One region of the Oliverpabstia sp. genome, then DNA from elsewhere that is predicted to be linked to it. Evidence: riboswitches for the same ligand, from Rfam matches in the RefSeq annotation. Region 1 holds a riboswitch; each other region holds the start of a gene.

Region 1 (11,132 bases):
GCCAATTCCGTATCAAGCACCTTTTTTCAGTATCTGAAGGTAATCGTCATTGCGATAGCCGGTGCTTCTGCTGTCGTGATCGGAAAAGATATCGGAAGCAATGACGAAGAAAAAGTACGCTGCAACGGGCGTACCCTTTCCGTACTCTATCTGGCTATCGGGCTCTTGCTTGGAACTGTATTATTCTTACTTCGAAGTCCACTGTTATCCATGTACCGATTGACCCCTCAGGCTACTTTATATGCAGACCACTTCATGATTATTATGAGTGTGATCATGGTTGGAATGTCGTATCAGATGCCGGTCGGAGTCGGTATCATCCAGGGTGGCGGAGATACCAAATTTTCGATGTATCTGAACCTGATTTCCGTCTGGTGCATTGTAATGCCATTGTCCTTCCTGGCTGCATTCTACTGGAAGCTGCCGGTAGAACTTGTAGTGATCGCCGTGCAATCCGATCAGATCTTTAAATGTCTGCCTATATTCCTGCGCTTCAAAAGCTACAAATGGATCCATAAGCTGACGGCAATCGACTGATGCAATAACTCGTTTTGGTGAGCCAAAAGAAGATGGCTCATTCGAATTTTGTAAAACGCAAACAGCACCGGTTATCATTGGGAACAATGTATGGATTGGTGGCGGTGCTATTATTTTACCGGGCATTACGATCAGAGATAATGTTGTAATCGGATCCGGCAGTATTGTAACTAAAGATATTCCCGGCAATGTGATCGCAGCTGGTAATCCCTGTAGGGTAATTCGTGCGAATCGGTAAAATTTCCTGATGTAAAACAGGCCGCTATTACAAATTTATAATGATAAACCTGTATTATCCACAGCTTTTTTCGTGAATAATACAGGTTTATTTACACACATGCTATCATACTATCTGTCACTGCATCCTAATTCAGCATATTCCTGTTTTAATTCTTCCGCAAGATACGCATCGCTCATACAGTGCATATCTGAAACACCATCTCGAATCAGCTGATATACCTGGGAATGGTAAAAGAAATCCAATGCAGCGTCCAATGAAATTTCCTGCTGTCTGGCAAAACACTCTATGACACGACTATATTTTTTCCGAAGCAAAATCGGATTGGCTGTCATAACATTTCACTCCCTTCGAAATGTAACAGAGACAATGCTTTCTCTGTGCGGAAACACATCTGCATATTCGGCTTTTCATACCGCAGACGGTTAATAACTTCTGTTTTATCCATGAATTTATTATATACCAGGGCAACGCGGAAATGATTACTGTTCATTACCTTGTTACTGTTCCCTGATCATTCCCTACACATAAATATAATCACTCATCACCGGCTGCAAATTGTTAGAAAGCAGTGCATTATAGACTTCTTCTACATTTCTTCCATCTGAGATCTCGAACTGGTCGTCGCCCTTATCCTCGATGTCATCCACATGGCTTCCGATTCCGGTGCTGACTCCGGCGGAGATTTTGGTTGCCGCGATACCTACAAGGTTGTCACGTACCCGCGCGCACTCTCTCGTTGACACTGTGATACTTGCAAATGGCATGAATAACCGATATGCGCACACAACCTGCAAAAGCTGTTTCTCGTGAACATCCATAGGATTGATGCGATCGTTATTGATGATCGGGCGCAGACGCGGACAGGAAAATGCGATTTCTGCATGCGGATATTTTCTCTGCAGAAGATATGCATGGTATCCGGTCGCAAATGCATCCTTTCTGAAATCATCCAGACCCAGCAGTGCACCAAATCCTACTCCGCGCATTCCTCCTCTTATGGCACGCTCCTGGGCGTTGACACGATACGGATAGATACGTTTGTGGCCTGCCAGATGAAGTGTTTCATATTTATCGGAATTATAGGTCTCCTGGAAGACAGTTACATAATCAGCGCCACATGCATGCAGATACGCATACTCATCCGAGTTCACCGGATAGATTTCAAGTCCGATCACTTTGAAATATTTTCTTGCGATCTTGCAGGCATTTCCGATATATTCCACTGTGGATTTGTTTCTGCTTTCTCCGGTCAGGATCAGAATCTCCTGCAAGCCTGTCTCAGCGATCGCCTGCATTTCTTTTTCAATCTCGCTTTCATTTAACTGGGCACGTTTGATCTTATTATGACAGTTGAATCCACAGTAAATGCAATAATTTTCACAATAATTCGCAATATAGATCGGTGTGAACATATAGACGCTGTTTCCAAAATGTTTTCTTGTCTCAATCTGCGCTGCCTGGGCAATCTCTTCGATGAAAGGCAGTGCTGCCGGTGATAAAAGCGCCGCAAAATCTTCCGGTGTTCTGGAACTGTGTACGATGGCCTGTTTTACATCAGCCGCTGTGTATTTGTCATAATCATACGCATGCATGGCATCTACGACCTGATCCAGGATCTCAGACCCGATATCTTCCATACCCGGCATATATTTCATATGATCGATTCTGTTTTTCTTCTGATCTTCCAGAATCTCTTCGCTTAAGATACTTTCATTGATATGCTGATTTTCCATGGTCTAGTCCTCCAAAAATCCGGTCAGCGGTGATGATGCACTTGCTCCTCTTTCGATCTGTCTTCCCAGACCGGAAAGGTAGGCGCTTCGTCCTGCTTCGATTGCCTTTTTAAATGCCTCTGCCATAACCGGCACGTCTCCGGCTGTCGCGATTGCTGTATTTGCCATAACGGCAGCCGCTCCCATTTCCATAGCCTCACATGCCTGAGACGGGCGGCCGATTCCTGCGTCAACGATGATCGGCAGATCCATCTCATCGATTAGGATCTGGATAAACTCCTTTGTCGCCAGACCTTTGTTTGATCCGATGGGTGCTCCCAGTGGCATGATGCAGGCTGCTCCGGCATCTTTCAGAGCCCTTGCCGCATTCAGGTCCGGATACATATAAGGCATAACTACAAATCCTTCCTTTGCAAGGATTTCTGTTGCTTTGATCGTCTCATAGTTATCCGGTAATAAATATTTGGAATCGTGTACAACTTCGATCTTTACAAAATCCCCACATCCCACTTCTCTTGATAATCTGGCGATTCGCACTGCCTCCTGGGCATTTCTCGCTCCGGATGTATTCGGAAGCAGGGTTACATTCTCCGGAATGTAATCCAAAATATTGGCAAGCCCCCCTTCGTTTGCACGGCGAAGTGCCAGTGTGATGATCTGTGCGTCTGCTTTTTCAATGCAGGCTTTCACAAGATCCAAAGAAAATTTTCCTGATCCTAAGATAAATCTTGATGTGAATTCATGTCCTCCAAGGCTCCATGTATCTTTTGTACTCATAGGTTTATTTCTCCTTCTTCGTAACTGTTCATTGTCTACTTAATATCTGCTGAATAGTTACCTGTATTCTTTATACTTCGTAATGGTTCACTGTTTTCACAATGTCTGCTGAATAGCTGCTATATTTCTTCTTCTCCAAGCAGCAAACGGGTGATCATATTGGCTTCATGGGCTGCGCAGATCGCAACCCTCGGAGCCATCAATCCATGTCCATAAGTCGGTTCCGTAACCTGATCCCCGCAAAGATAGAAGTTTTTCATCAATCGCCGGGTACGAATTGTATTGCTGCTTCCATACCCGGCCATTCCGGATGCGGACACCAGTTTTTTCTCCGGAAAATGCTCCAAAATTCCATTTACAAGCATGGCTTTTGCCTCCGGATTGTCAAATGCTTCACATATAATTCCTGCATTCTCAAAAAGTGAAATCAGATTCTCTTCTGTCACTTTGATGCAATCCGTCTGAATATCGATATACGGATTAATCTTTTGAAGCAGAGACTTTAAAGCATCTGTTTTATACATACCGATATGTTCTGTAAAATACTGCTGCCGGTTCAGATTCGTAATATCCACCACGTCAAAATCAATAAGATGAAGATGACCCACGCCGATACGCGCAAGTGCATATGCCACGTTGGATCCCAGACCTCCGAGACCTGCGATCGTCACCCGGCCTTCGGACAGTTTCTTTTGCTTTTCCGGTGAATGACGTTCTTCAAGTGCAGCCTGTATTTCCTCTTTTGTCAAAACCTTCGTTGTCTCCATTTTCAGCCTCCTCCTACAAATGTCACCACCTCCATGCAGTCTCCGTCTTCTAACATCCTGTCCGCATACTCGTTTTTGGGAAGGATCTCGCCATTCAGTTCTACTGCAATCCGCTTCATCTGGTATCCTGCACTTTCAAGATACACTTCTACAGAAGTTGCCTTCTCCAGTTCGATTTCTTTTCCGTTTACTTTGATCACCTGCATCTCACCTCCTTGAAGCTAAAAAAGAGTCCACAAAGAAACGTACCCTCGGTGGTGCGCCCCTTCATGAACTCTCGCTCAATCTCATTCTTTTATACCCGGATTCGCGTAAAAAAGGAGATACCAAAGTATCTCCCGTTAAATCTGTCGTAATTTTTCTGTACCTTCACAGTTACAGACTCTCTTACATAACGTTCCTACGTTGGCATTATCCAAATCAGGTATACGGGTCGAAGTTTTCAACTTCCTCTCAGCCTATCACATAAGCTCCCCGGTTCTATTTATTTGACAACCCAAGTATAATTATTTTTTTCTGTTCTGTCAAATATATTTTTTGTCTTTTTTAATTAATACATCTCTTCGCTTTTTATTTTACCCTATCTGCGCTGCCACGTACAATAAGCTTCGCAGGTACGATCACTTTTAACCCTATCTCCCTGGAGGATGTGATGCGTTCACGAAGAAGGCGAACCGCCTCCTCACCCAATAATTCCATATGCAGGCGCACTGTAGTCAGCGGCGGAACCAGATAGTTTGCCACCGCTATATCATTATATCCCACAATACTCACATCCTCCGGAATCCGGAGTCCCTTTTCACTGACTGCCCGATAACAGCCCACTGCCAGAGAGTCGTTGTTTGCAAATATCGCTGTAGGTTTCTCCTTCCCTTCCAGGATTTCCCTGCACAGCACATAACCGTCCTCCGGCGTGAAGCTTCCCACCCGCACAAGTGCCGGAGAGAATTCACCGATTCGCTCCATATATTTTTTGTAAGTTACCATTCGTTCATCATGCACTTCCTCGCCATCCTTGTCGACTTCATAGCCGCCAATAAATGCTATCTTTTTATGTCCCAGTCCTGTCAGATAATCCATCACCGCTTCCACAGAACTGTCCAGATCGTTGACTACGCAATCAAACTGATCTCCTTTTGGCATAGCATCCAGAAATACTGTAGGCTTTTTGAAGGCTTCTATCTGCCTTACCATACTCTTGCTGAACGTTCCAAGGCACAAAAGGCCATCGAGTCCTCCAAGATTCTTCAGCTCCTCCAGATTCTGGATCTGACAGCGTTCCATATTCTCTGCCTCTAGTTTTTTTTCTACCGCCAGACGGACTGTCAGATAATAAGTATCTCTCAGCTCCTCCTCTCTGGAATAGGAATAATAAACCCCAACCATCAGGTGTCGCTTCCTGCTTTTTCTTTCCCTTGCCTGATACTGAAGTTCCCTGGCAGCATCAAATATTTTCATTCTGGTCTCATCCTGCACATTCAACGTCTCATCATGGTTCAAAACTCTGGAGACTGTCGCTGCGGAAAAACCGGTACGCTCTGCGATATCTTTTATTGTAGCCATCTTAAATCCCTCTCTGCATGATACTTTTCAATATTTTTCGAATCGCATCAGCTATGTCAGTGCATTTCATGGTTTATCTTACCATATTGCCCCCAACCACGCAACGAATTGTTACGACGCTGTAACTGTGAAGGTACTGAACAGTTACACGACGCTGCCCTTATGCCGTTGTCTCCTCCGTGGCTGAATTCGCCAGAATAACCGCCGCCAGAATAATGATACATCCCAATATCATGCGCAATGTGATACTTTCATGAAGAATCATGACCGAGAACAAGGTTCCGAAGACAGACTCCATAGACAGAATAATTGCCGCCTTTGTCTCATCCACATACTTCTGGCATGCTGTCTGAAGAAGATAGCAGACCGTTGTGCTGATAATGCCGAGATAGAGAACACTCCACCATCCTTTTGCAGTAACCTGAAAATACACCTGCCCGGAGGCAATCATGAATATCAATGATAAAATACCTGCCGTACACATCTGAATAAAGTTCAACACAGATGCCCTGTACTTCTTCACAAAGATGCTTGTCAGAAAAATCTGAAAAGCAAAGCCCACTGCACATATAAGTGTCAGTCCGTCACCCAGTCCCAGGGACAGATCTTTATCCAGGGACAGAAGCCCCACCCCTGCTATCGCCAGCACTGCTCCTATTATACCTCTGAATCCTACTTTTTTCCGGCAGATCAGAAAAGCAATAAAAGGAACAATCACCACATTTGTGGCTGTGAGGAACGCATTCTTTGACGGAGTCGTATATTGCAGTCCTATGATCTGAAGAGAAAACCCAATAAAAAGAGCTGCGCCCATAAAAACTCCTGCAGTTACTTCCTCTTTTTTTATTCCTTTAAGATTCCGGATACTTATCCCACCCATAAGCACGGAAGCCAACAGAAAACGAATGGTCATGATCTGAAAAGGCGACAGACTGTCAAGAGCCATGTCACTGGCCACAAATCCACCTCCCCAGATAACAGTAACTAATACCAATCCGGCAATCGCCATATATTTTTTCATAAATCACCTTATCCTTCCAGAGGTTTCAGACAAATATCAGACCCGATTCCACATAAAAATTCCGCAAGCACGTCAATACATCCCTGCACATCCTCCATACTGCACACTTCTGCCGGATTATGCATATAGCGAAGAGGTATGGACATAACTGTTGTAGGTATCCCCCTGCCTGCCATATGAATAGCATCTGCGTCCGTACAGGTTCTTCCACATCCGTTCTCCCACTGATATTTTATATGTACATTCCGGGCAGCTTTTTCGAGTCGCTCCACCACCATTTTATGACTGAAAGAATTATGGAGGAAAACAGGTCCGCCTCCCAGAAGGATTTCTCCGTTTTCGATGGTTCTTGTTCCCTCATAATCGCTGGTATATGTAACATCAAGCACAATAGCCAGAGTCGGAGCGATTCGGGATGCACACCAGGCAGCTCCGTGCTTTGTCAGTTCTTCCCCTACAGTAGTTGCCGCATAAATTCCACATGTGCACCCTCTTTCCTTGGCCTTTTTCGCAGCCTCCAGGATAATATATCCTCCCAGACGGTCATCAAGGCCTCTTGCACAAAGTCTGTCATTTAAAAGTTCTCTGTAATCCGTGTCAAAGCTCACCGGATCACCACAGGCCACATGAGCCATGGCATCTTCCCTTGAAACAGCACCGATATCGATGATGATATCTGTAATTTCCAACTCTTTCTTATTCAGAGAGCCATGGTTTCGGACTGCGCCGTAAACCACATTTCCCTCATGCATGATTCTGACTTTCTGTCCAAGATAAGTTCCCGGATAAATACTACCCGCCTTGGATACGTGGAGCATTCCTTTCTCCGTAATATGCGATACCATGAGACCAATCTCATCCATATGTGCCGACAGCATAACCTTGATCTCTGCATCCGGATTTACAATACTTACCACATCGGCAATTTCATCCGTGTAGATCTCATCCGCAAATCCTCTTGCATACTTTATAACTTTTCTCTGAATCTCTTCCTCAAAGCCGGAAACTGATGCTGTTTCCAGTAATTCATATAAAAATTCTCTGTTCATATGTATTCTTACTCCTTTTTTCCGTTCTATACCGCGTTCATCGTCTGCTCACGCTTTTTGTTGATCCGATAATACAATCCTACACTGAGCAGGAATCTGGACACCTGATCCATCGCAATAATAATCCAGATTATTGTCAAAGGCAGCCTTAACACATAAGCAGCCAGCATACACAGAGGAATCCTTACGATCCATATGCCAAATCCCGCCACCAGCATAGGAGCATTCTTATACCCCATAGCTCTGATGGTTCCATTGTAGATCCTGGACAAATTCTGAGGTATCTGAATAAATCCCATAACAAACACATATACAACACCTATGGCCTGTAATTCAGGTTTGTCCGTCATCAGAGTCATAAAGAACCGCGGAAGGAAAATCAGCAGCACCGAAGTTATCGAGCTGATAAATACTCCCACTTTCAGTTGTTCTTTAAAGTAAACTTTTCGCAGTTCCTCATCCTGCATACCAATTGCTCTGGCTGCCAGTGTAGTGGATGCCGTACTAAAACCAATGGCCGGCATCTCCGTAATTTCCTCTGCCTGTATACCCAGCTGATATGCGGCAAATGCCTGGTTTCCGTAAAATAGTATCACTTTACTCAAAATGATAGCAGAAACCTGCCAGAATACGGTTTCCAATGCTGCCGGAATTCCTGTAGTATAGATTTCGTAGATACATTTTTTATCAAAACTGAAAAATCTATGCTCAGATGGTACTTTTCGAAACAGTCCACCCTTCTTTTTATATAAAAGGTACAGTCCTGTACCTGCACCAACTGCCTGTGCCGTCAAAAGAGCGGTAGCCGCACCTTTTATTCCCATGCCCGGAATACCGAAGGCACCAAAGATAAAACAGTAACCACAGACAATATTGACCACATTCATAAGAACCGCAATATACATAGGAATCTTTGTATTGCCGTATCCCTGGAAAGAGGCTGTAACCACCGTCGTGATCACCACAAACGGGAATTCGAATATAATAGTCTTCATATACCCCTCTGCCAGAGAGAGGATCTGGGGATCCTTTGAAAAAAATCCAAGAAAAAGCGGTGCCTTAAAGTATAACACCACCTGAAAAATAAACACAATAATCATTTCCGTAAGAATGGTCTGCTCCGCAATCTTCCTGCAATCCTGATGTCTGCCCGCACCGTATGCCCGGGCGATCAAAACCGTAGCCCCAATTGCCACTCCCTTATAAAAACACCATAATGTATCCGTAATCCGAATACAGATCCCCTGTGCGGAAATGTCATTTGCAAGCAACCGTCCAACCATTGCCGTGATTACCAGGTTTGCCGAAATCTGAAGTATGTTTTCCAGTATCATCGGAATAATGATTTGATAAATATCTCGTTTTATAACTTTTTTTCCGTACACAGAAACCTCCATCCTTTTTAAAACGGGTGTTTGAATATACTTCAGACACCCGTTTTATTATGCTTTGTTTATAAATATGACTATGCTTCTATTTGCCGAATTTGGCTTTCATTTCCTCCTTCCATCTTTTCCCTTCCTTTCTTACTTTCTTCTGTATTGCTCGGCCCGCTCTGCCAGCGATTCCTTCCCGGTTCCGAAAATCTTCCAGGTAAATGTAAACGGTTCCGGATACAGTTTATCTTTTTCCAGACACTCGGCACCCCAGCTTGCACTTCCCAGACCATGCTGTGCATAATCAACAGATAATTGGATATTTTCCGTTCTGTGAAGTTCATTTGTATGTGTCGCCTGTGTCAGGTTTTCCTGTGTATAATGTAATGCTCCAAAAGAGAATTCTTTATCCGATGCGATACAGATTCCATTACCCGCCTCTGTCACAAACGCAGCCCAGCGAGTATCCTCATGATTACCTGTCTCCTGAGGCAGTACATAAGGGAAATAGAAATCTTCCACGTTCTTCTCCCAGCAGCCTATCGCGTTGCCTTCTTTACAGTCCGGATATGTTTCCAGAGGTCCTCTTCCGTACCAGACTGCCTGTTCACAGGCTTTATCCAGCACAAACCGCATACCGATCCGCGGAAAACTCTCCGGAAGCTGCACACCGGTTGGCACTCCGTGATAACTCATGGTTATAAGACCATCTGCCTGAATGTGATATTCAGCCTTCACAATGATTTTCCAGTCAACCGTTATCGGTGCATAGATCTGTGAAACGGAGATAACCACTTCCTGTTTCTTCTCCTCTACCGTCACCTTTTCAACAAGGTTTGTCATGGCTTTCAACATCGCTTTTTCCCAGATTTCAGCCACATTCTTGTCATTGTCAACAGGTGCTCTCCAGAAGTTCAGCCCCAGTCCTTTGCAGATTAACCGTTCGCCATTCAATGTATAACCACTTAAATATCCATGAACCCGGTCAAACTCGGCAGTAAAATTCTGGCCTTCCACATAAATAATTCCTGCTTTCTCCACCATATGCAGTTCTCCGGAGCTTCCGTTATCTGCCGGCTCTTTCACTGTCTTCCGAACTGCTTTATTGAGACATTCCTGATGGAACGCAACCTCATGATGAGCTTCCTCCGACCAGATCTGTTTTTCTTTGTAACATACTGTGATCGTCAGCCAGATATCCTGTTCATCGCACCATGCTCCTGACTCTGCAGAATCATATACCGTGATGCGTTTGCATCCATGTGGTGCTACCTCACTCAGATCCACCTTACCTTCCAGCAGAATTCCCTGCAGTGTATGAACCTTGAATGTACCTTCAAGATGAGACAGGTCAGTAAAATCATATTTATTACAAACTGTAATTTCACCTGTGGTTTTATCAAAATCGATAAATGTTACCGGCTCCATTACTTTTTTCACCTGTAAAATACCTGGCGTCGGTCTTCTGTCTGCCTGGATCAGTCCATCACAACAAAATGCCCCACTGTTTGGATAATCCCCGTAATCTCCGCCATATGTATAGTAAGCTTTGCCGTTGCTGTCATATTTTTTAATACCGTGATCAACCCACTCCCAGATAAAACCGCCCTGCAGCCTTGGATATCGTTCAAATATTTCCCAGTATTCTTTTAATCCTCCCGGGCCATTTCCCATTGCATGTGCGTACTCGCATACTACATGAGGTTTCTTCTTTGCAGTGTCTCTTCCCAGGATCTCCAATGCCTTATGTCTGGTATACATGGTACTGTACACATCAGCTATAGAAGCATCCCTGTCTTCCTCGTAATGAACCAGTCTGGTTGGATCATACTCTTTTATAAATCTTCCGCTGGCTACAAAGCTGCTTCCGAATCCTGATTCGTTTCCCAGTGACCAGAACAGAATACTTGGATGGTTCTTATCCCTTCTTACCATACGTTCCGCACGATCCACATAGCTTTTTTCCCAGATCGTATCATCACTGATCTTATTCATGTTTTTGGTATAAGCCATCTGGTTACACTCCAGATCAGCTTCCTCCATCACATAAAGTCCAAGACGGTCACAC
Region 2 (11,132 bases), on a different contig from region 1:
CTTTGCATACTCAGTGGCCTTACAGAACAGTTTCTCGTTCCGGTTGATATGAGTCGGAAGAATCTGAGAGGCCGGTATCTCGGTCTCTGCCACCACGCGCTCGATCAGATCCATGCATCTCGGACTGTCCCCGAGATGCACATTGACAACACCTGCTTTTCCTGAAAGAACACCGCCCAGTCTCGTATCCGCCACCACACGAACGAATTCTTCAAACGTCGGCTGGGAAGAACGATGATCGGAAATGGCGATTTCTCCGGTTCCGATGATTTCCTGAATCATCATGATATCTTTTGTGATGCTGTCCGTCAGTGTGTGCACCGGAATCTGATAGCTTCCGGTATAACAGTAAGCTGACATTCCCTGTTCACATAACCCTTTTGTTTTTGCCACCAGTGCGCACATATCTCTTCCGATACCGTCCGTTCCAAGACATCCGACCACTGTGGTGACACCGAACTTTGTAAGCCCTTCCACCGTCGCTTCCGGTGTGCGGTTGGCAAAACCGCCCTCTCCGCCACCGCCAAGAATATGCACATGGCAGTCAATAAAACCCGGTGTCAGAATCTTTCCACTGCCGTCAATAATATCTTCTGCTGTGAGATACGGTATCTCCGGCATGCATCCTGCCTCTTCTATCTTTGCAATTTTATCTCCGATGATCAGCACATCCTTGTTTCCAAGATGTTCCGGTGCATATACATTGATATTTTTAATTAATTTCATACGTCTGTAATCCTTCCTGCAACATAAATATTAAACGCTTCCTTTCAACAAAAAGAACAAAAAGCGTGTAGTGGAAAATAATTTTCCATCTACACGCTTTATTTTACAATAGATTCCCTTTTCCTTCAATCTGTTTCCGTGAACAATACCATCATCAGAATCCGATTCCAACCGCAATCAAAATCGTGATCACAGCACCGATCATCAACACACCCAGGTATTTCCACATGAACTTGATCCAGCTGGACCACTCGATTCTGGCAATAGCCAGAGAACCGATCAGACATCCGGAAGTCGGAACGATCAGATTGGTAAATGCATCTCCCAGCTGGAAAGCAAGTACCGAAGTCTGACGGGTAACTCCCAACAGATCTGCCAGCGGAGCCATGATTGGCATCGTGACTGCTGCCTGACCGGATCCGGATACCACAAAGAAATTAAATACGGACTGAAACAGATACATCAGCACAGCTGCTGCCGCACCGGAAAGTCCTGCCAGTGCTTTGGAGATTCCATACATGATCGTATTGATCACGGTTGGAGTTGTCGGATCGGAACCGCCGAGTACCTGCATGATTCCCTGCGCCATGGCTACAACCAGAGCCGCTCCGATCAAATCTTTTGCACCATTTTTAAAAGAAGTTGCAATATCATTCATCTTCATATCGTTCAGATGGAACATCACACCGATCACACCTGCAACGATACCCATGATAAAGAACTGTGTCGCAATCTCAGGCATATAATACCCTTTTTTCATAACACCCCAGACTACCCATACAACGGTAACAGCCAGTGTAAGCAGAACCAGAATGTGTCCGATCCCGAAAGAATGACCATCATCGATACCTGTTTTCTCGTTCTGCTCACGGAAATACTGATCTGTCTTATAAGCAACCGAGATCGTCGGTGTTTTTTTCACTTTCGCTGCATAGAACATGGTCATTCCACAGCCGAGTGCAGTAAATACAACCCACATCGCCATACGGAATCCCGCACCGGAAAACACATCAATACCGGCAATTCCCTGTGCGATACCCACAGAAAACGGGTTCATCCAGGAAGCACCAAAACCAATCTGTGTTGCCACATAAGTAACCAGAACTGCAATGACCGTATCATATCCAACCGCAACAAACAGTGGACACAAAATCATGGTAAACGGAAGTGCTTCCTCTCCCATTCCAAAAACAGCCCCGCCTAGAGAAAACAGTACAAAAAGAACCGGAATCAGCAATTTTTCTGCCCCTTTTGCCTTGCGGATCAGTCCGACCAGTCCCGCTTCGATGGCTCCTGTCCGGATCATGATACCAAACGCACCACCTACTACCAGCAAAAATGCAATGATCTGAATCGCAGAATCGCTGACAATTCCATTAAACATGTAATTAAAGAAACCACTTTCGCCGTCACCACTGAATAAGGTAACCCCTTCTGTGACTGCTTTTCCCGCATCGTCTGTCAGATACTGGAAACTTCCATCTTTAATTACCGTACGGGTCTTCTCCACCCCGTTCATCATGTACGTAACATCCTGTGTTTCGTAGTAGCCCTTCGGAACAAAGAACGTAACGATCGCAGCAAGGACAACCACAAAGAAAATAATAATGTAAGTGTCCGGAACGCTAAACCCTTTGTTAAATGATTTCAGGCCTTCTCCTTTTTTCTTGCTCATACTTGAGTATCCCTCCATTTTATCTTTACATCCCATAATGGATATGCACACACGATTGTACCACAGAAGTACAAAGAAAGTAAGCCATAAAAAGAAAAAGCTGAAAGTTTACAGTACTTTCAGCTTTTTCTGCTCCACAAGAGTTTTATCGTATCCGAAGCATCTTCTCCATCTCTTCTTTTGTGCAGGATGTTTCTGCATATCGCGCTTTCTCATAAATCTGTGCAAATACTTTCGCATCGGCATCCTCTAGCTCCATGTGACCTGCAGTCTGGGTTGGTGTCCAGGCACTGTCCGGGGATCCTTTCAGTTTTTCGAGAACTTTTTTCCGATAGTGCTTTCGGATCCTTCCATCTGCAGATCGATTCCAGAAAAGATGTTCTTTCTTTTTCCGGTTCAGATTTTTCTTTTTTTCAGCTGCCGGTGGTGGCAGTAATCGTTCGATCTTGTCTCCGTTTTCCTCGGTCTTTTCATTAAAACGCAGATACAATCGATACAGCGCCCGCACTCCAACAAAAACGCACACAAGCACCAGACTGATACCGATCATCCAGCCGATCAGATCCAGCAATTTGTACAACAGTTCCAAAAACCACGGAATCTCTCTGCTGGCAGTCGCCTGCATCATCTGATTCGTCTGCTCTGCTGCCATCGTTCCCTCTTGCGCCGGTGAATTCGGAATCAGATGTAGCAGCCAGCGTATCACAGTTTTTAACGCCTGACCACCCTTCCGTATCAGCTGATCAATACCCAGATAAGGAGCTGCGATCATGGCCACCGCCGTAACTGCGGAAACCAGCCATATCATCCCCTGGTTGATCTTAGCCAGCCGCCGTACCGGAAGTCTTTCCAGAGATGCATGTGTTTTTAAAAAAGAATCCACCTCTTTCAGGTTGATATGGAAATTACAGAGCAGATAATATAATGCCGCAAGAACCGGAGCAATCCGAATCGCCGTATCCGACACAAAATGCTGACCAAGAAAATACAGAACCAGAGCAATTCCAAGCCATGGATACGACGGAATCTTCAACCAACAGGTTTTCTTTGATGCCCTCCCATAAAAATAGGAAAATGCCGCAATAACTCCCAGAATTCCTGTCCAGATTCCGCAAACACCACTTCCTGCAAGCATCACAGACCCTCCGATCAGAAGCAACGTAACGATTCCGAACTGCCAGAAATGAGTTGCTTTCTTCTCTGCCAGAAACAGGCCTGCATTTAGCGGAAACAGCAGACATCCCACCAGTACAAACGGTTCGCTTCCATGCCCGGATATTACCACTGCACACGCATAGATGGCAAATAAGATCAAAAATCCATGACACAGCTCCAGAAGCATCAGTGCCGCCTGTCGTTTGGTTATCTTCAACTGCTTCATTTTGCCACCTCCCATCGAAGTGCTGTCATATTTCGGCTGTCCGGAAGTTTCCATTCCATATCCTCATATAAGGTAGCGATCCATACACCGGTTCCTCCTTCGTTCAGAAGCCTGCAGAATCCGTCATAACAGCTCTCTCTCTGATTTTTGGAAATCATCACATAGGTCCGGTTTCCCCTGTTCGCCTCTTCCCGTAGACGATCCAGGATCACTTCCATGTGTTCTGCTTTCTGATCCAGATCCAGCCGTGTCAGTCCTTCATACAACGCACGCACCTGCTGTGGTCCGGTACCCGGTTCCAGGCTGAAACATGTTTTTGTCTTCAGATCTCGTCCATTGGTACGGATCCCCGCAGGAATTCCATTCTGCAACAGACGGGAAACCAGGGCTGCTGCCAGCCGGATCCCCTCTTCGTGGATCGCATCAAATTTCCAGATGGTCTCGTCTTCTACATCCAGCAAAACCACCACTTCCTGTGCAGATGTGGAATCATAGAGATTGACCATCCACTGATCCGTCCGTGCAGATACTTTCCAGTTAATCTTATGCATCGGATCTGTCGGCTGATATTCCCGGATTCCCCGAAATTCAAAAGGATCTTCATACAGATTCTTCCGGGACAGCACACTTCCCATTATTTTCTGAAAGGGGATCTCCAGCCTGGTCTCATCCACCATCCGCGGATATACATAGAAATGATCCGGCGATTCCAGTGTTTTATAGAATTTTCCATTCATCAGCGGACTTCTTGTCACCAGTTCCACCTGAGACAGTTCATAATATCCACGCCTGGAACAGTAGAATGAAATCGTCCTGGTAATTTTCTGATAACTGCCTACCGAAAAGATATCTCTTTTATAACATTGATCCGAGACACTTGTATTTTCTCCGTCGGCAAACCGAAGATTCCGGTGCATCTGAAATCCCACCTGCAGCACAGGAAGAAACAGCCATTTTCTGTTATAGATGGTTTCCGTCAGTATGGCATCCCGCCCTTCCAGAGAAGGTTCTTTCTGAAATTCCACACGTGCATCCAGATGTTTTTCCCACAGATGCCCGTAGATTTTCACCAGCACAGCATTCATCACAAATGCACCGATCAGTACTACTATAATGATCATCTGCTATCTCTCCCATTCTTCTGTCGGCACGCTCACCTGTCCCAGAATCTCCTCAATCTTTGTCTGACCGGTAACTGCCCCGCCAAATCCTCTTGACAATACCAGACGATGTGCCATGACAGGACCGGCTACTGTTTTGATATCCTCCGGCACCACATAGTCTCTTCCCCGGATCCATGCATACGCCTGAGATGCCCGAAGAAGCGCCATCGTTCCACGTGGACTCACACCGGACAGAATCTCTTTGTCTTTTCTTGTCGCCTGTACCAGATCTGCCATATACTCCAGCAGAAGTTCATGTACATGAACCTTCTTTACCTGCTCCCGCGCTGCCAGAATCTGTTCTTTTTTACATACTGCCTGTAATGTTTCATACGGCTGATCCAGTATAAAACGCTTTAAAATTCCCACTTCTTCTTTCTTATCCGGCAGTCCCATCGACAGTTTCATAAAGAAACGATCCAGCTGTGCTTCCGGAAGGGGGAAAGTTCCTGTCGTTTCCAACGGGTTCTGGGTTGCAATAACAAAGAAAGGTTCTGCCAGTTTTCTTGTCACCCCGTCTACCGTCACCTGGCGTTCCTCCATACATTCCAGAAGACTTGCCTGAGTTCTCGGAGTCGCGCGGTTGATCTCATCTGCCAGAATAATATTGGCAAATACAGGACCCGGGCGAAACTGAAATTCACCTGCCTGCTGATTATAATAGTTCAGTCCAGTGATATCCGATGGCAGAAGATCCGGTGTAAACTGAATACGTCCGAAATCAACATCCAGTGATCTGGATAATGACTTCGCCAGCATCGTCTTTCCGGTTCCCGGTACATCTTCCAGAAGTACGTGTCCTCCCGCTGCCAGTGTGGTCAGTACCAGATCAATAGTCTCCTCTTTCCCGACCAGAACCTTTCCGATATTTTCTCTTAACGCCTGCACCCAGGCTCTTGACTGTTCCATGCAAAAAATCCTCCCATATAAAGTCTTCAGTCAGTATTTATCGGCATTTTGCCTGATATTTCTTCCTGTTTTTGTAACATTTTCGTCACTATTGAACGAATAGTTACATTATAACTTTATATGAGAGGACTTGCAAGTTATTTATGCCACACGGATCATACCGGAAATTTCTTTCACGGTAGACATTCCTTTTGCCACTGCCAGTGCATCTTTCAGATTCTTTTCTTTCACTTCATCTGTGATCACAACGATCTCTGCATACTGGTCTTTCTTTCTTCTCTGGATAACCTGTGCCAGACTCACACCACTGTTGCCGAACACGCTGGCGATATTTGCCAGGACACCCGGACGGTCTTCCACGAACATACGGATGAAGAATTTGCTGCTGATCTCGTTCATATGTTTGATCGGAAGGTTCTTATAACAGGTACATCCGATTCTTCCACAGCAGTCATGCAGAATATTTCTTACAATATCAAAGACATCACCGACTACCGCACTCGCTGTAGGCAGTTCTCCTGCGCCACGGCCGTAGAACATCGCGTCCTGCACCGCATCTCCCTGTACAAATACGGCATTGTAGGCGTCATTAACCGATGCCAGCGGATGATTCACATCGATCAGCATCGGATGGACTCTCGCCTCGATTCCTTCCGGTGTGTTTCTAGCCACGCCAAGAAGTTTGATCACGCATCCCATCTCGTTGGCATATTCGATATCCGTTGCCGTGATTTTGGTGATTCCTTCGGTATATACATCATCAAAAGTCACTCTGGAATTGAAAGCTGCACTGGCAAGAATCGCCACTTTTCTTCCTGCATCCAGACCTTCCACGTCCGCTGTCGGATCACTTTCCGCATAGCCGAGATCCTGCGCCAGTTTCAGAGCATCGGCAAACTCCATACCGTTCTGGCTCATCTTGGTCAGGATAAAGTTAGTCGTACCGTTCACGATACCCATAACTTCGGAAATATGATTGCCTGCCAGACACTGTTTGATCGGGCGGATGATCGGGATTCCGCCGGCCACTGCTGCTTCATGGAGAAAATCTTTTTTGTTCTTTGCAGCGGTATCTAACAGAATGTGACCGTCCGCTGCGATCAGATCCTTATTTGCCGTCACGACATTCTTTCCTGCCTCCAGCGCTTCCAGAATATAAGTTCTCGCCGGTTCGATGCCTCCGATCAGCTCGATTACAATCTCAATCTCCGGATCGTCTACAATCTCTTTCCAGTTATTCGTAAGCAGTGACGGATCGTCTGTCTTCTGAGCCGCTTTCTCTATATTCCGAACCAGTATCTTCTTCAGTTCCACTCTGGCTCCCAGCTTTGAAACCATCTCTTCCTGCTGCATTTTTAACACTTTATATACACCACCACCTACGGTGCCAAAACCAAGCAAAGCTGCTTTAATGACTCTTTCTGCCATATCCTTTTTCTCCTTTTCCGCCACAGAGGGCAACATCACTTTTCGCCCATTTTACCACACTAAAGTGAACTTGTGAAGTGCGAAGTGTCTGCCACACTGAAATTTCTCCGAATTTTCCTGCCAGACACTACTGTTTCTGAATTTTCTCTTGCATTTTCACCTGTTCTGATACATAATAACACCAAGACAACCTTTATATTGCTGACGGGGAGCTGGTGAAAGCCGGCTGAGAGGAGACGTGATTCCGTTTCGACCCGAAAACCTGATTTGGATAATGCCAACGTAGGAAAAATATACCGGACAAAAGAAGTATACATACACACTGTTTCCTTTTTTCGTCATACAGATCACAGGATCCTTACTCAGGTAAGGGTCCTTTTTACTGCATAGTAAAAAGTCCTCCACAAGAAGCCGCCGAACTGTTCCTTCTCGCAATATATCCGTCTGTCAAAAGCGATACATCGGGGACACCACCTTGTACCGCTGTAAAAAAGACAAAATCTTATGATTTTGTTCAACATCAGAAACCCGGAACCTGCTTTCTGATTCAGGCGTCAGCAACTGCTCCTATATATTGTCCGGACGTATGGATTTTTGTCCTGCATGGATACGTCTGTGTTTTGCTGACGTCAAAAACAGATACTTTTTTATTATGTATGTGAAAAGAATGGAGGCAAAACAACATGAGAAATTACACCACTCAGATGGATGCGGCACGCAAGGGAATCATTACACCCGAAATCAGCCTTGTAGCCAAAAAGGAGCATATGGATGTCAGTAAACTGATGACACTTGTTGCCGAAGGTAAAGTAGCGATCTGCGCCAATAAAAATCACACCTGTTTAAGTGCGGAAGGTGTGGGAAGTATGCTCCGCACAAAAATCAATGTCAATCTCGGTGTTTCCCGTGACTGTAAAGACTATGATATCGAAATGAAGAAAGTAATGAGCGCTGTGGAACTCGGTGCTGAAGCCATCATGGATCTTTCCAGCCATGGAAATACCCAGCCTTTCCGCCGTAAACTGACAAGTGAATGTCCGGTTATGATCGGTACGGTTCCTGTCTATGACAGCGTCATTCATTATCAGCGTGATCTTGCAACTCTGACCGCAAAAGACTTTATAGATGTGATCCGGATGCATGCGGAGGACGGTGTGGACTTTGTCACTCTCCACTGCGGAATCACACGAAAAACCATCGAGCAGATCAAAAAGCACAAACGAAAAATGAATATCGTCAGCCGTGGAGGAAGTCTGGTTTTTGCCTGGATGAGCATGACCGGTGAGGAAAATCCATTCTATGAGTATTATGATGAAATTCTTGATATCTGCGAGGAATATGATGTGACCATTTCTTTAGGTGATGCCTGCCGGCCGGGATGTCTGGCAGATGCAACCGATGTATGCCAGATTGAAGAACTGGTTCGTCTCGGAGAACTGACAAAACGTGCATGGGATCACAATGTACAGGTTATGGTGGAAGGTCCCGGACATGTTCCTCTGGATCAGGTAGCTGCCAATATGAAAGTCCAGCAGAGCATCTGTATGGGAGCTCCTTTCTATGTACTCGGACCACTTGTCACCGATATTGCTCCCGGATATGACCATATCACCGCAGCCATCGGTGGCGCCGTTGCTGCCATGAACGGTGCTGCATTCCTTTGTTATGTAACACCAGCCGAACATCTGGCTCTTCCAAATGTAGAAGATACCAAGCAAGGAATCATTGCCTCCAAAATCGCAGCTCATGCAGCTGATATTGCCAAAGGAATCCCCGGCGCCCGTGATATAGATGATAAAATGGCAGATGCACGTCGTGTGCTCGACTGGGATGCCCAGTATGCCTGTGCTTTAGATCCGGAAACTGCCAAATCCATCCGCGCCAGCAGAATGCCGGAAGATGACCACAGCGATACCTGCAGCATGTGCGGCAAATTCTGTGCTGTCAGAAGCATGAACAAAGCCCTCGCTGGAGAGTATATTGATATTTTGTAAAATTATCACTTTTTAAATGATCTTGTATTTTTCATTTAAAAGTAATTATGATGAAATTATAAAACGCCACGAAGCGCATCGAATCTGCTGAATACCACCAGATCTTCTTGCGTTTCGTGGCGTTTTGACACGTTTCTTTATTTACTTTTTACAAATGTAAGGATTTATTTGTAGTTTACGATCTGTCCGAATTCTTCTTTGAGGGAAGCGCCTCCAACCAGTCCGCCATCGATGTCTGCCTGAGCAAACAGGTCTGCTGCTGTTTTGGAGTTTACGGATCCACCGTACTGGATACGGATCTCTGCTGCTGTAGCATCATCGTATACTTCAGCGATGCACTCACGAATCTTACCGCATACTTCCTGAGCCTGCTCAGTAGTAGCTGTTTTTCCGGTTCCGATTGCCCAGATTGGTTCGTAAGCGATAACGGCTTTCTTTGCCTGATCTGCTGTCAGACCCTGGAAGCCAATCTTAACCTGCTGACGGATGAAGTCCATGGTTACACCCTGCTCTCTCTGTTCCAGAGACTCACCACAGCACATGATAGGTGTCAGTCCATGTTCGAATGCTTTGTGCATTTTTTTGTTGATATCTTCATCTGTTTCTCCGAAGTATCCTCTTCTCTCGGAATGTCCCAGAACAACGTATTTTACGCCTGCATCTACCAGCATGTTCGGGGAGATTTCTCCGGTGTAAGCACCTTTTTCTTCGAAGTACATATTCTCAGCACCAACCTGGATGTTAGTTCCTTTTGCAGCTTCTACTACAGGAACGATGTCGATAGCAGGTACACAGAATACTACGTCTACTTCGTCATTCTTTACCAGTGGTTTCAGAGTTTCAACCAGTTTTACAGCCTCACTTGGAGTCATGTTCATTTTCCAGTTACCGGCAATAATTTTTTTTCTAGCCATGTTACGTTTCCTCTTTTCTTGTATCCTTTCCAGAATCTGATTCTTATTTATCGTTTGCTGCTGCAACACCTGGCAGTTCTTTTCCTTCCAGGAATTCCAGGGAAGCTCCACCACCGGTAGAGATGTGAGTCATCTTGTCACCAAATCCCAGGATATTAACAGCTGCTGCGGAATCACCACCACCGATGATGGTTGTAGCGTCTGTCTCAGCCAGAGCTTTTGCTACTGCTGCGGTACCGTGTGCGAAGTTCGGCATTTCGAAGCATCCCATCGGTCCGTTCCATACTACAGTCTTAGCATCTTTTACAGCGTCTGCAAACAGTTTTTCTGTTTCCGGTCCGATATCCAGACCTTCCCAGCCATCCGGAATCTGTCCACATGGAACAACTTTCATGTTGCAGTCGTTAGAGAATTCATCACCGATTCTGTTATCTACAGGCAAAAGCAGTTTTACACCTTTTTCTGCTGCTTTTTTCTTCATATCCAGAGCATACTGCAGATAGTCATCTTCACACAGGGATACACCGATGTTACCACCTTCTGCTTTTGCGAAAGTATAAGCCATACCACCGCCGATGATCAGAGTATCTACTTTATCCAGCAGGTTGTTGATTACGGAAATCTTGCTGGAAACTTTTGCTCCACCCAGGATAGCAACGAATGGTCTTTCCGGGTTGTTTACTGCATTACCAAGGAAATCGATCTCTTTCTGCATCAGATATCCAACAACAGCAGTATCTACATATTTTGTAACACCTACGTTAGAGCAGTGAGCTCTGTGAGCGGTTCCGAATGCATCGTTTACGAAAACATCACACAGGGAAGCCAGTTCTTTGGAGAATTCGTCTCCATTTTTGGTTTCTTCTGCACGATAACGGGTGTTCTCCAGAAGGATTACTTCGCCGTCTTTCATAGCTTCTACAGCTGCTTTTGCGTTTGGTC
Region 3 (11,132 bases), on a different contig from region 1:
TTCAGGATACATGGATAGGCACCGAGGCGAAGGGTTCCGCCCAGATCTTCCACACCGTTTTGTTCCGGCATCAGCGCAATGACCGGATGTGTGGTTTCCGGATCCAGCTCGATGCTGTTGGCATCTTTATAGCCGATCACATCTCTGGCAAATTCCACGATCGCCATCTGCATACCCAGGCAGATACCAAGGAACGGGATCTTTTCTTCTCTCGCATAGCGGATGGCCTCGATCTTTCCTTCCGTACCACGGGTTCCGAAACCGCCAGGTACCAGAATACCATCCACTCCTTTTAACTTCTCTGCTACATTTTCCGGTGTGATTTCTTCAGAGTCTACCCAGCGGATCTTTACATTCGCATGTGCTGCGATTCCACCGTGTTTCAGTGCTTCTACCACACTCAGATATGCATCATGCAGCTGAATGTATTTTCCGACCATGGCAATCTCCACTTCGTAGATCGGATTTCTCAAACTGTCTACCATCTCTTTCCAGTCACTCAGATCCGGTTCCGGGCAGGGAAGCTGCAGAGATTCACATACCACCTGTGCCAGATGTTCTTTTTCCATGGCAAGAGGTGCCTCGTACAGATAATCCACATCCAGATTCTGTAATACATGATTCACCGGAACGTTACAAAACAGTGCAATCTTTGCTTTCATCTCTTCCGAGATCTCATATTCACTCCGACATACCAGAACATCCGGCCACAGGCCCATTCCCTGCAGTTCCTTGACACTCTGCTGCGTTGGTTTTGTCTTCATCTCCCCGGATGCTTTCAGATACGGAATCAGAGTCACATGGATCAAAACCGCATTCTCATGACCGATTTCATGCTGAAACTGACGGATGGCCTCCAGAAACGGCTGGCTTTCGATATCACCTACCGTACCACCCACCTCGATGATTGCTATGCGGTTATCATCCTCTGACTTTGGTTTATAAAAACGATCTTTGATTTCATTAGTTATATGCGGGATTACCTGTACGGTTCCTCCGCCATAATCTCCGTGACGTTCTTTTTGCAGAACGGACCAGTAGATTTTTCCAGTTGTCACATTGGAATTCTTATCCAGGCTCTCATCAATGAATCGTTCATAGTGTCCCAGATCCAGATCCGTCTCGGTACCGTCATCCGTAACGAACACTTCCCCATGCTGAATAGGATTCATCGTACCCGGATCCACGTTGATATATGGGTCAAACTTCTGCATAGTCACTTTATAGCCTCTGGCTTTCAGAAGTCTCCCAAGCGAAGCTGCCGTAATTCCCTTTCCAAGGCCGGATACTACGCCACCTGTCACAAACACATATTTTACTGCCATCACATTTTCCTCCTCGTTTGAAAAACTATGAGAAATACGTTTTCCGAATTTCTCAGGTTGTCGCAACAGTCGCCAAGGCCTCATGCAGCCACATACTTTGGCTCGTTGCTTACGCAAAAAGGCGTCAGAAACCCTTTCGGATCTCTGACGCCTTTGTCAGTGCTTTTTAATGCTAATATTATGTCCCTTTCCTTTTATTTTGTCAATTCTTTTCTGCTGTTTTTTTTTGTTTTTCCTTTTTGCCCTGTTTTTCGACAGATTTTTTCCATTATCCGTACAACATAACCATATCGAAGTTCTATTCTCTCTTTCCGGTTGAGTGTATTACCTCCGATTACTTCCAGTTTTTTCATAAATGCAGAGACTGTCCGCATCTCATAAGGCTCCAGATTCTGCTGTCCATAGATAGATTTTCCAGAATCTCACATACGCGAAGATATGCACCTGCCTCTACTCCCTGATATTTTTCATGAATTTTCTGATCTACTTCACCGGTTTTCCATCCAAGGCTCATAGATATTCCGAGAAAAGCCGGCAATTTCTGCATTTCTTCTGTATAGATGCGGACTTTTTTCTGTTGATCTGCCCGGGCAAATTTTCTGTGCATCCACTCATAGTCCAGGATTCTTCCGATCTCCAGAATCCCAAGACAAAGAATAACCAGAAGCAACCTGATTTGCCTCAAAGGACGGATCTTCCAGAGCAGTATTTTTACTCGCCTGCCCCGGTCAGTTTATTAATCCCGCTTGCTTCGCTGTGAATATCATCCCCGGACAGATAGTATCCTTCCACGTAGCGGGTCAGAATACCATACGCACGAAACGCTTCTGCGGCTGTTTCGGCATAATACACATCATTGTCTTCTTTTCCCTCTGTCAAAAACCACCGAATCGGATCTTCGCCTTCCGGAACTTCTGACACACCCTCTGTGTAAGTGGTCTCTTCGCTGAGTCTTTTCCGAATCTGCTCCAGCGCACTGTAGATACCGTTACAGTTCCTCCTCATTATTCCATAAGCGCAAAATATTTTATTAAATCATCGTAGCATAATACCCCATTTTCTTCAACAATGTAATGTTTATTTCCATGCAAATCCGGAAAATTTTTTTGTTTTTTTTCAAATCAGGGATTGACAATCCAGAATATCCGTGTATACTACAGGACATAAAGCAATGGCGCTTTGAACTTGGAAACAGGTTCAAGGCGTCTTTTTTTATCTTTAAACATTCTGAAAACACTATGGCAATCAGAAAGGAGAACAAATCATGACACATGAAGAAATTCCTGCTTTATATGGAAGCCTTGTTTTTAACGATAAGGTAATGCGTAACAAACTGCCGAAGGATATGTACAAAGCACTTCGCAAAACAATCGAAAACGGAACTCATCTTGAGTTGGACGTAGCTAATTCTGTAGCCGTTGCCATGAAAGAATGGGCTGTAGAAAACGGTGCCACTCACTACACCCATTGGTTCCAGCCGATGACCGGTTTCACAGCTGAAAAACATGACAGTTTCATCACACCGGTTGGTGACGGCGAAGTTATCATGGACTTTTCCGGAAAAGAACTGGTAAAAGGTGAACCGGATGCATCCAGTTTCCCGTCAGGCGGACTTCGTGCTACTTTCGAGGCAAGAGGTTATACAGCATGGGATCCTACATCACCGGCTTTCATTAAAGATGGTACTTTATATATTCCGACGGCTTTCTGTTCTTACAGCGGTGAGGCACTGGATAAGAAAACCCCTCTGCTCCGTTCCATGGAGACACTGAACACAGAAGCAGTAAAGATGCTGAAACTCCTGGGAAATGAAACTGTTACCAGCGTATCCACAACCATCGGACCGGAACAGGAATACTTCCTGGTAGACAAAGACCTGTATAAGAAGAGAAAAGACCTGGTATTCTGCGGACGTACTCTGTTTGGTGCACCTGCTCCAAAAGGACAGGAAATGGAAGATCATTACTTTGGTTCACTGAAACCAAAGGTTGCTGCTTATATGCATGATCTGGATGTAGAGTTGTGGAAACTTGGTATCCCGGCAAAAACAAAACATAACGAAGTTGCTCCTGCACAGCATGAGCTGGCTCCGATCTTCGATACCGCAAACGTAGCCGTTGACCACAACCAGCTGACCATGGAAATCATGAAAAAAGTGGCTGACAAACATGGTCTGGTATGCCTGTTACATGAAAAACCATTCGAGGGCATCAACGGAAGCGGTAAACATAACAACTGGTCTCTGATAACCAACGATGGGGTAAACCTGTTAAATCCGGGAAGCACACCGGCACAGAATATCCAGTTCCTGGTATTTCTGATGGCTGTCATCAAAGCCGTAGATGAATATGCAGATCTGATGCGTGTATCTGCAACCAGCGCCGGCAACGATCACCGTCTGGGCGGTAACGAAGCTCCGCCGGCTATCGTATCCATCTTCCTTGGTGATGAACTGACTGCAGTTCTGGAATCCATCGAAAATGATACTTTCTTCGGAAAACAGAAAAAAGTACAGCTGGATATCGGTGCTCATGTACTTCCGCACTTTGTAAAAGATACCACAGACCGTAACCGTACTTCACCATTCGCCTTCACAGGTAATAAATTTGAATTCCGTATGCTTGGTTCTGCAGCATCTGTTGCAAACCCGAATGTGGTACTGAACACTGCTGTTGCAGAAGCTCTGTCTCAGTTTTATACCGAACTGGAAGGAACCAAACCGGAAGATATGGAACAGGCCGTACATGAACTGATCAAACGTGCCATCCGCAAACATAAAAAAGTTATCTTCAACGGCAACGGTTATACCGATGAGTGGGTTGCTGAAGCAGAAAAACGCGGATTATATAATCTGCCGTCTACTCCGGACTGCCTGCCACAGCTGTTAGCAGATAAAAACGTGGAACTGTTCACCAAACATCATGTATTTACAAAAGAAGAACTGGCTTCCCGTTATGAGATCAAACTGGAAAACTATGTAAAAACCATCGGTATCGAGGCTCGTACTCTTGCAGAGATGATCACCAAAGATTTTCTGCCGGCTGTCAGCACCTATGCCGCTGAGGTTTCCAAAAACGCAGCAGCAAAGAAATCCTTTATGGCTGCCGCTGATACTGCTTCGGAAGAAGCACTGGTTGAAAAACTGTCCACTGCTTACACTACTCTGACTGCAGAGGTAACAGAACTGAAAACCCTGATTGATACTTCTTTCGCTCTGGAAGATACCCAGAAATGTGCAGAAGCATTCCATGATCAGGTACTGGCAAAAATGGAAGACATCCGTACCATTGCCAGTGATATTGAAGCTTTAATTCCAGATTCTATCCTGAGCTATCCTACTTACGATCAGCTTTTGTTCTCCCTGTAGTGAGGTGGAATCTATGTGTCAGGATGAACGGATTAAAGAAGCCTGCGGTGTATTCGGTATTTATAATCCCCACGGGGAAGATGCAGCCTCTTCCATCTATTACGGGCTCTCTTCCCTGCAGCACCGTGGACAGGAATCCTGCGGAATCGCTGTGTTTGACACCAGCGGTCCCAAGGGAAATATGAATGTACAAAGAGGGATGGGACTTGTCAGTGAAGTTTTTAAAGAAGATGTTCTTTCAAATATGAAAGGAAATCTCGGTATCGGGCATGTCCGTTATTCCACAACAGGGGCGGCTACATTGAGTAACGCTCAGCCCCTGGTTCTGAATTATATTAAGGGAACTCTGGCTCTCGCTCATAACGGCAATCTGGTAAATACCGAAGAGCTTCGCAATGAACTTGCGCAAAACGGAGCCATTTTCCATACAACAACTGATTCAGAGGTTATTGCTTATTATATTGCCAGAGAAAGAGTCCGTACCAAATCGGTCGAAGAAGCGATCATGAAGACCGCCGAAAAGATCAAAGGTGCTTACGGTCTGGTCATCGCAAGCCCCCGCAAGCTGATCGGTGTCCGTGATCCCCTTGGACTGAAACCTCTTTGTCTTGGTAAGAGAGATGATTCTTATATCATCGCCTCTGAAAGTTGTGCACTGACTGCAATCGGTGCACAGTTCCTCCGTGATATCAAACCTGGTGAGATCGTAACGATCACCCGGGAAGGTATCACCTCTAACCTTACCTTATGTCAGTCCCGGCAGGCTCATTGCATTTTTGAATACATTTACTTTGCCCGTCTGGACAGCAAACTGGACGGCATCTCCGTATATGAGTCCCGACTTCGTGCCGGTGCAGCGCTTGCCAAAGCCTATCCCGCAGATGCTGACCTGGTCGTCGGTGTTCCTGACTCAGGAATTACTGCCGCACAGGGATTCGCGGCGGAATCCGGAATTCCTTTTGGACTGGCATTCTATAAAAACAGCTATGTAGGCCGTACCTTTATCAAGCCTACTCAGAAGGAACGGGAATCCAGTGTACGTCTGAAATTAAGCGTCCTGGAATCCGCTGTCAAAGGAAAAAATATTGTGCTGGTCGATGACTCCATCGTGCGTGGAACTACGATCGCCAATCTGATCCACCTTCTGAAACATGCCGGTGCAAAAGAAGTGCATGTGCGCGTCAGCTCACCGCCTTTCCTGTACCCATGTTATTTCGGTACCGATGTACCGTCCAATCAGCTGTTGATCGCCTCTTCCCATTCAACGGAAGAGATCCGACAGTTAATTGGAGCTGATTCCTTAGGATATATGAAGATCGAAGATCTCCAGTCGATGGTCGGTGACCTGCCACTGTGCAGAGCCTGCTTTGACAATCACTATCCGATGGATATTCCAAAACAGTAATCGCGGAAGAAGTATCACTTCTCCGATTACATACATCACATTTTTCTTACGCAAGGCGTATACCTCTCTCCAAAGGTATGCGCCTTTTCCCTTTGTTTCACACTTTGACATACTGTTCGCATAAAGAAAAGAAGTGTCAGCAGCTTCTTCTGTCGACACCTCTTTCTGAACATTTCATTTATAATACTTTTTTTACTTATTTTTCTTTCCAGCCACTTTTCCCCAGATCAGACAAAGTACCATCGTGATCACCATATCCGGCAGTGTGTTTCCCACCGGCAGATCTACCTTCATCAACATCCGGTACAAAACAAATCCGATCACCCACAGGATCATATTGGAGATCTGGATTTCTTTTTCACTGTGATCTTCTTTTAATAGGAAGAAATCCCCGATCTGGATCGCGATCATCGGAGCAAATACCGAACCGATCAGGTATAAGAAATCCGTGATATTATCCATCGGATACACAATAGCTGCCAGCGCGCCCACAATCGTCACACCAATGGCAATATATTTTCCGTTCAATTTATGGCTCAGAGTCTCACTGGAGATTCCTGCGGAATACGCATCCAGGAAAGTCGTGGTAACGGTGGAGAAAATGATGATCAGAAGACCCACGATACCAAGTCCCGCCTTCACCATGATCTGCGCGATATCACTCTCGCCGGTATAGATGGCAGCCCCCATACCGATCAGATACATCCAACAGCTGATCACTCCATATACAACAGCACTCACTGCGGTCGCTTTGACCGGCTCTTTTGCTTCTCTTGTGTAATCACTGATCAGCGGCAGCCAGGATAACGGCATTGCAACCGCCAGTTCCACTGCTGCTCCAAAGGTCAGTCCGTCCGCTGCCACGCTCGCTGCATGGTAATCTCCAAAGAAAATAACTTTACAGAGGATCAGTGTCAGAATAAACAACGCCGCCATCGCAACTGTATTTAATTTTCCAAGATTTGTGATACCGATCACAAGCCACAGGATGATCAGTCCACCGATCACCAGACACCAGACCCAGTTACCCACACCGACTGCCTGATTGGCTGCCAGTGCACCGTCATAGATCATGATGGCCGTCCAGCCCACCAGCTGGATCACATTTAACAGGGCAAATAACAGACTGCCTTTCTGTCCAAAGCTGATTTTTACGGTTTCCATTGCACTTTTTCGCACTTTACCGCCGATCACACCTGCTAAAAATAAAAGGACGCAGCCGATCAGATGTCCCAACAAAATAGCTGCCAGACCTTTTTTCATCCCCAGAGACGCCAGATACGTTCCGGTCAGGATCTCTGCGATAGATACTCCCGCACCGAACCATATCAGTCCGTTTTCAAACAAAGAAGTCCGTTTTTCACTCATGATCCTGTACCTCCTTTGCATATTCTCCGGTAATGGCAAATCCGTGGTTCATCGGACCGCTGCCCTTGCCGAGATCCAGCATAGCTGCCAGAGCACCGGAAATATAGGCCTTTGCGCGCTCTACAGACACATCCATAGGAAATCCCTTTGCCAGGTTGGAAGCGATCGCGCTGGAAAGCGTACAGCCGGTTCCATGAGTATTCGGGTTATCGATTCGTTTTCCGTAAAACCATTGGCAGGTTCCTTCATGATAAAGCAAGTCATTGGCATCATTCACCTTATGACCGCCTTTTAACAGAACCGCACATCCGTACTGATCACCGATCACTTTAGCCGCCTCCATCATCTCCGCTTCAGAAGTGATAGTCATACCGGAAAGTACTTCTGCCTCCGGGATATTCGGTGTCAGGATCTGTGCCAGCGGAAACAGATATTCTTTTAAGGTGCTTACCGCGTCTTCACTGATCAGTCTGGCTCCGCTGGTAGCCACCATAACCGGATCAACCACGATATTTTTTGCATCATACTCTTTCAGTTTTTCTGCAATCTTTATGATCAGACCGGAGGACGAAACCATTCCGATCTTCACTGCATCCGGAAAGATATCTGTGAAAATATTGTCCAGTTCCTCTCCTAAAAATTCCTCAGTTGCCTCCATAATTGCTGTTACGCCGGTTGTATTCTGGGCTGTCAGAGCCGTGATGGCACTCATGGCATATACGCCATTGGCCATCATCGTCTTGATATCTGCCTGGATGCCGGCGCCTCCGCTGGAATCACTGCCAGCGATTGTTAATGCTGTTCTCATATTTTTTCTCCTTTGCATATGAATTCACCATTACTTTTTTATAGCGACGAAAGGTGGTGCCCCCAATCCGCCGCGTATCAAAATTGATCCACCGGATCAATTATTGATATGCAACGCAAGCCAAAACAGACACACCAAAAGGATGGTGTGCCTGTTTTTCTCTGTAAATCATCCCTACGTTGGCATTATCCAAATCAGGTTATGGGTCGAAACGCTGCCAGTCTCCTCTCAGCCTGCTTATGCAAGCTCCCCGTTTTCTATTCGTTTTTGAGAATTGCAAAATTGCAAAACAAAAAAGCAATCCCGGTATAGCATTTCTTATCTGTAGATGATATCATCTCTTCCCGGGCCATTGGAAATCATGGTGATCGGGAAACCAATCTTCTCTTCTACGAATTCGATGTATTTTCTGCAGTTTTCCGGCAGATCTTCGTATTTCTTGATACCGCGGATATCGCATTTCCATCCCGGCAGAGTTTCATACACCGGCTTTGCCTTTTCCAGCAGTGTGGTGGTCGGGAAGTCTGTAGTTACTTCGCCGTCGATGTCGTATCCTACACATACCGGAATCTCATCCAGATATCCCAGAACATCCAGTACGGTGAACGCTACATCGGTAGTTCCCTGCATACGGCATCCGTATTTGGAAGCCACTGCATCGAACCATCCCATACGTCTCGGTCTTCCGGTTGTTGCACCGAACTCGCCGCCGTCTCCGCCTCTGCGTCTCAGCTCATCTGCCTCGTCTCCGAAGATCTCGGATACGAATGCACCTGCTCCTACTGCGCTGGAGTATGCTTTACATACGGTGATGATTTTCTTGATCTCATATGGCGGTACACCTGCTCCTACTGCACCGTATCCTGCCAGTGTGGAGGAAGAAGTTACCATTGGGTAAATACCGTGATCCGGGTCTTTTAAGGATCCCAGCTGACCCTCTAACAGGATCTCTTTTCCTTCTTTCAGTGCGTTCCACAGGAACAAAGATACGTCGCATACATATGGCTCCAGCATCTTCTTGTAGCTCATCAGCTCTTCAAAAATCTCTTCCGGTTTCAGAAGCGGTTTGTGATACAGATGCTCCAGCATAACGTTCTTTTTCTCGCAGATGCCTGCTACTTTTTCTTTCAGCGCTTCCTCGTCAAACAACTCGCTGACCTGAAAACCGATCTTTGCAAATTTATCAGAATAAAAAGGAGCGATACCTGATTTTGTGGATCCGAAGGATTTGCCACCCAGACGTTCTTCTTCGTACTGATCAAACAGAATGTGATAAGACATTACCATCTGTGCACGGTCGGAAATCAGGATCTTCGGTGTCGGTACCCCTTTGGATACGATATCCTGGATCTCTTTGAAAACCAGTGGTACATTCAGTGCAACACCGTTTCCGATCACGCTTGTGGTATGATTATAAAATACACCTGACGGCAGAGTATGCAGTGCGAACTTGCCGTAATCATTTACGATGGTATGTCCGGCATTGGCTCCACCCTGGAAACGAACGATAATGTCCGCTTCTTTAGCCAGCATATCGGTAATCTTACCTTTTCCTTCATCTCCCCAGTTTGCTCCAACAACAGCTTTAATCATTTGGTTACCTCCTGACGGGTTATCATCATTTCCTTTACAAAAATGATTATACAACACTTTTCTTATTAGTAAAACTTATTATTACTTATAAATTAAAGTCAATTATAAATTTCCTTAATAAGTATACCATCTTTCTTATTTTCCCACCAGAACTTTTTCATATTTTCCGGAAATCTTTTTAGATTTTCCGTAAACCACATGGCTGAGCACATACTGACCGTCGTTGACAAAGATTTCAATCAGATGATCGTTCACCAGAATATCCAGCTGTGCCGCACCCTCGATCACCGGAGTCGCACCTACAGTTCGCACTTCGTCACATCCTTCAAGAACAGCTGACCGGTCGCCAACGATCTTTCCTTCGCTGCGGCTGATCACATACCCACCAATATTTAAGGTTTCTCCCTCAGAAAGATCCGTCCGGATCCGGAAGACTTTTCCACTCTCTGCTGCCTCTTCGGCTGTAGTTTCCGCGCTGAGGTATGCGTCCACCTGTGGATGCATGTGGAAATACAGATGTCCCTCTTTTTCTTCCACCACGCGAGCACTGCTCATCATACCGTTCCATGCCGGGCGATCCGTACTGTCTGTCACTGCCATCGGCATACGCATCCATGAGATCATCACTCTTCTTCCCTCCGCATCCAGTGTCGTCTGCGGTGCATACAGATCCAGACCGTAATCCACATAACTGTGAGTATCCGACAGCTTCAGTTCACAGGTCTTCGGATCAAATTCCGCCAGCGCCCACACAGCCTGGTCCGGATATTTCTTTTCCCCCGGTGTCAGACGCATCGGACAGCCGATGAAAATCCACTGATCATTCTGAGAAAACAGATCCGGACACTCGATCGTCCATCCGTATGATTCTGGCCGGCACTGATTTGCGTAAGTCCAGTTTTCTCCGTCTTTACTCGTATAAAAGAGAACTCTACCAGCGTCATGATACGAGCTTCCCATCATCATATAATAGCTGTCTCCGTCTTTCCACACCTTCGGATCTCTCATCTTCGGCTCTCCGACCTCTTCATCATGAACAGTCGGCAGCACCTTCTTTTTATCCCAGTTATTAAAATGGAACCCGTCTTCCGATACGATCATTGCCTGGCTCGTCTGAATGGCATCGTCCAGTACCCGGTGAATATCTTCCGGGTCTGGTTTCAGATATTTTACCGCGCTGTAATAAATCTTCAGCTTACCATCTTCTTCCAGTGCAGTACCGGAAAACACACCATTCTGATCATATTCTTTGGTTGGAAACAGTGC

Evidence for each region. A riboswitch is a leader RNA that binds a small molecule or an ion and turns the genes downstream of it on or off. The one in region 1 is predicted to bind thiamine pyrophosphate.
Region 2: another riboswitch for thiamine pyrophosphate. It lies ahead of thiC (phosphomethylpyrimidine synthase ThiC); the one in region 1 lies ahead of thiS (sulfur carrier protein ThiS).
Region 3: another riboswitch for thiamine pyrophosphate. It lies ahead of thiD (bifunctional hydroxymethylpyrimidine kinase/phosphomethylpyrimidine kinase); the one in region 1 lies ahead of thiS (sulfur carrier protein ThiS).

What each region holds. Positions count from the first base shown of each region.
Region 1 is NZ_JALFPR010000021.1:2,369-13,500, forward strand. It holds gene MSA64_RS00975 (MATE family efflux transporter) at 1-537, shown strand, start outside; partial or broken gene MSA64_RS00980 (DapH/DapD/GlmU-related protein) at 533-775, shown strand; gene MSA64_RS00985 (DUF3791 domain-containing protein) at 886-1,110, opposite strand; gene thiH (2-iminoacetate synthase ThiH) at 1,297-2,511, opposite strand; gene MSA64_RS00995 (thiazole synthase) at 2,515-3,288, opposite strand; gene thiF (sulfur carrier protein ThiS adenylyltransferase ThiF) at 3,408-4,055, opposite strand; gene thiS (sulfur carrier protein ThiS) at 4,058-4,261, opposite strand; TPP riboswitch at 4,435-4,542, opposite strand; gene MSA64_RS01010 (LacI family DNA-binding transcriptional regulator) at 4,626-5,618, opposite strand; gene MSA64_RS01015 (DMT family transporter) at 5,779-6,639, opposite strand; gene MSA64_RS01020 (M20/M25/M40 family metallo-hydrolase) at 6,648-7,688, opposite strand; gene MSA64_RS01025 (MATE family efflux transporter) at 7,715-9,073, opposite strand; gene MSA64_RS01030 (glycoside hydrolase family 2 TIM barrel-domain containing protein) at 9,215-11,132, opposite strand, start outside.
Region 2 is NZ_JALFPR010000016.1:1,776-12,907, forward strand. It holds gene iadA (beta-aspartyl-peptidase) at 1-726, opposite strand, end outside; gene yfcC (putative basic amino acid antiporter YfcC) at 881-2,401, opposite strand; gene MSA64_RS00630 (hypothetical protein) at 2,547-3,782, opposite strand; gene MSA64_RS00635 (DUF58 domain-containing protein) at 3,779-4,903, opposite strand; gene MSA64_RS00640 (AAA family ATPase) at 4,907-5,854, opposite strand; gene MSA64_RS00645 (homoserine dehydrogenase) at 5,996-7,282, opposite strand; TPP riboswitch at 7,478-7,588, shown strand; gene thiC (phosphomethylpyrimidine synthase ThiC) at 7,966-9,276, shown strand; gene tpiA (triose-phosphate isomerase) at 9,441-10,190, opposite strand; gene MSA64_RS00660 (phosphoglycerate kinase) at 10,234-11,132, opposite strand, start outside.
Region 3 is NZ_JALFPR010000055.1:14,286-25,417, forward strand. It holds gene MSA64_RS03490 (CTP synthase) at 1-1,325, opposite strand, end outside; gene MSA64_RS03495 (hypothetical protein) at 1,675-2,010, opposite strand; gene MSA64_RS03500 (transglutaminase domain-containing protein) at 2,037-2,330, opposite strand; gene MSA64_RS03505 (glutamine synthetase III family protein) at 2,590-4,692, shown strand; gene purF (amidophosphoribosyltransferase) at 4,706-6,097, shown strand; gene cytX (putative hydroxymethylpyrimidine transporter CytX) at 6,290-7,465, opposite strand; gene thiD (bifunctional hydroxymethylpyrimidine kinase/phosphomethylpyrimidine kinase) at 7,458-8,273, opposite strand; TPP riboswitch at 8,428-8,536, opposite strand; gene MSA64_RS03525 (adenylosuccinate synthase) at 8,592-9,866, opposite strand; gene MSA64_RS03530 (glycoside hydrolase family 32 protein) at 10,002-11,132, opposite strand, start outside.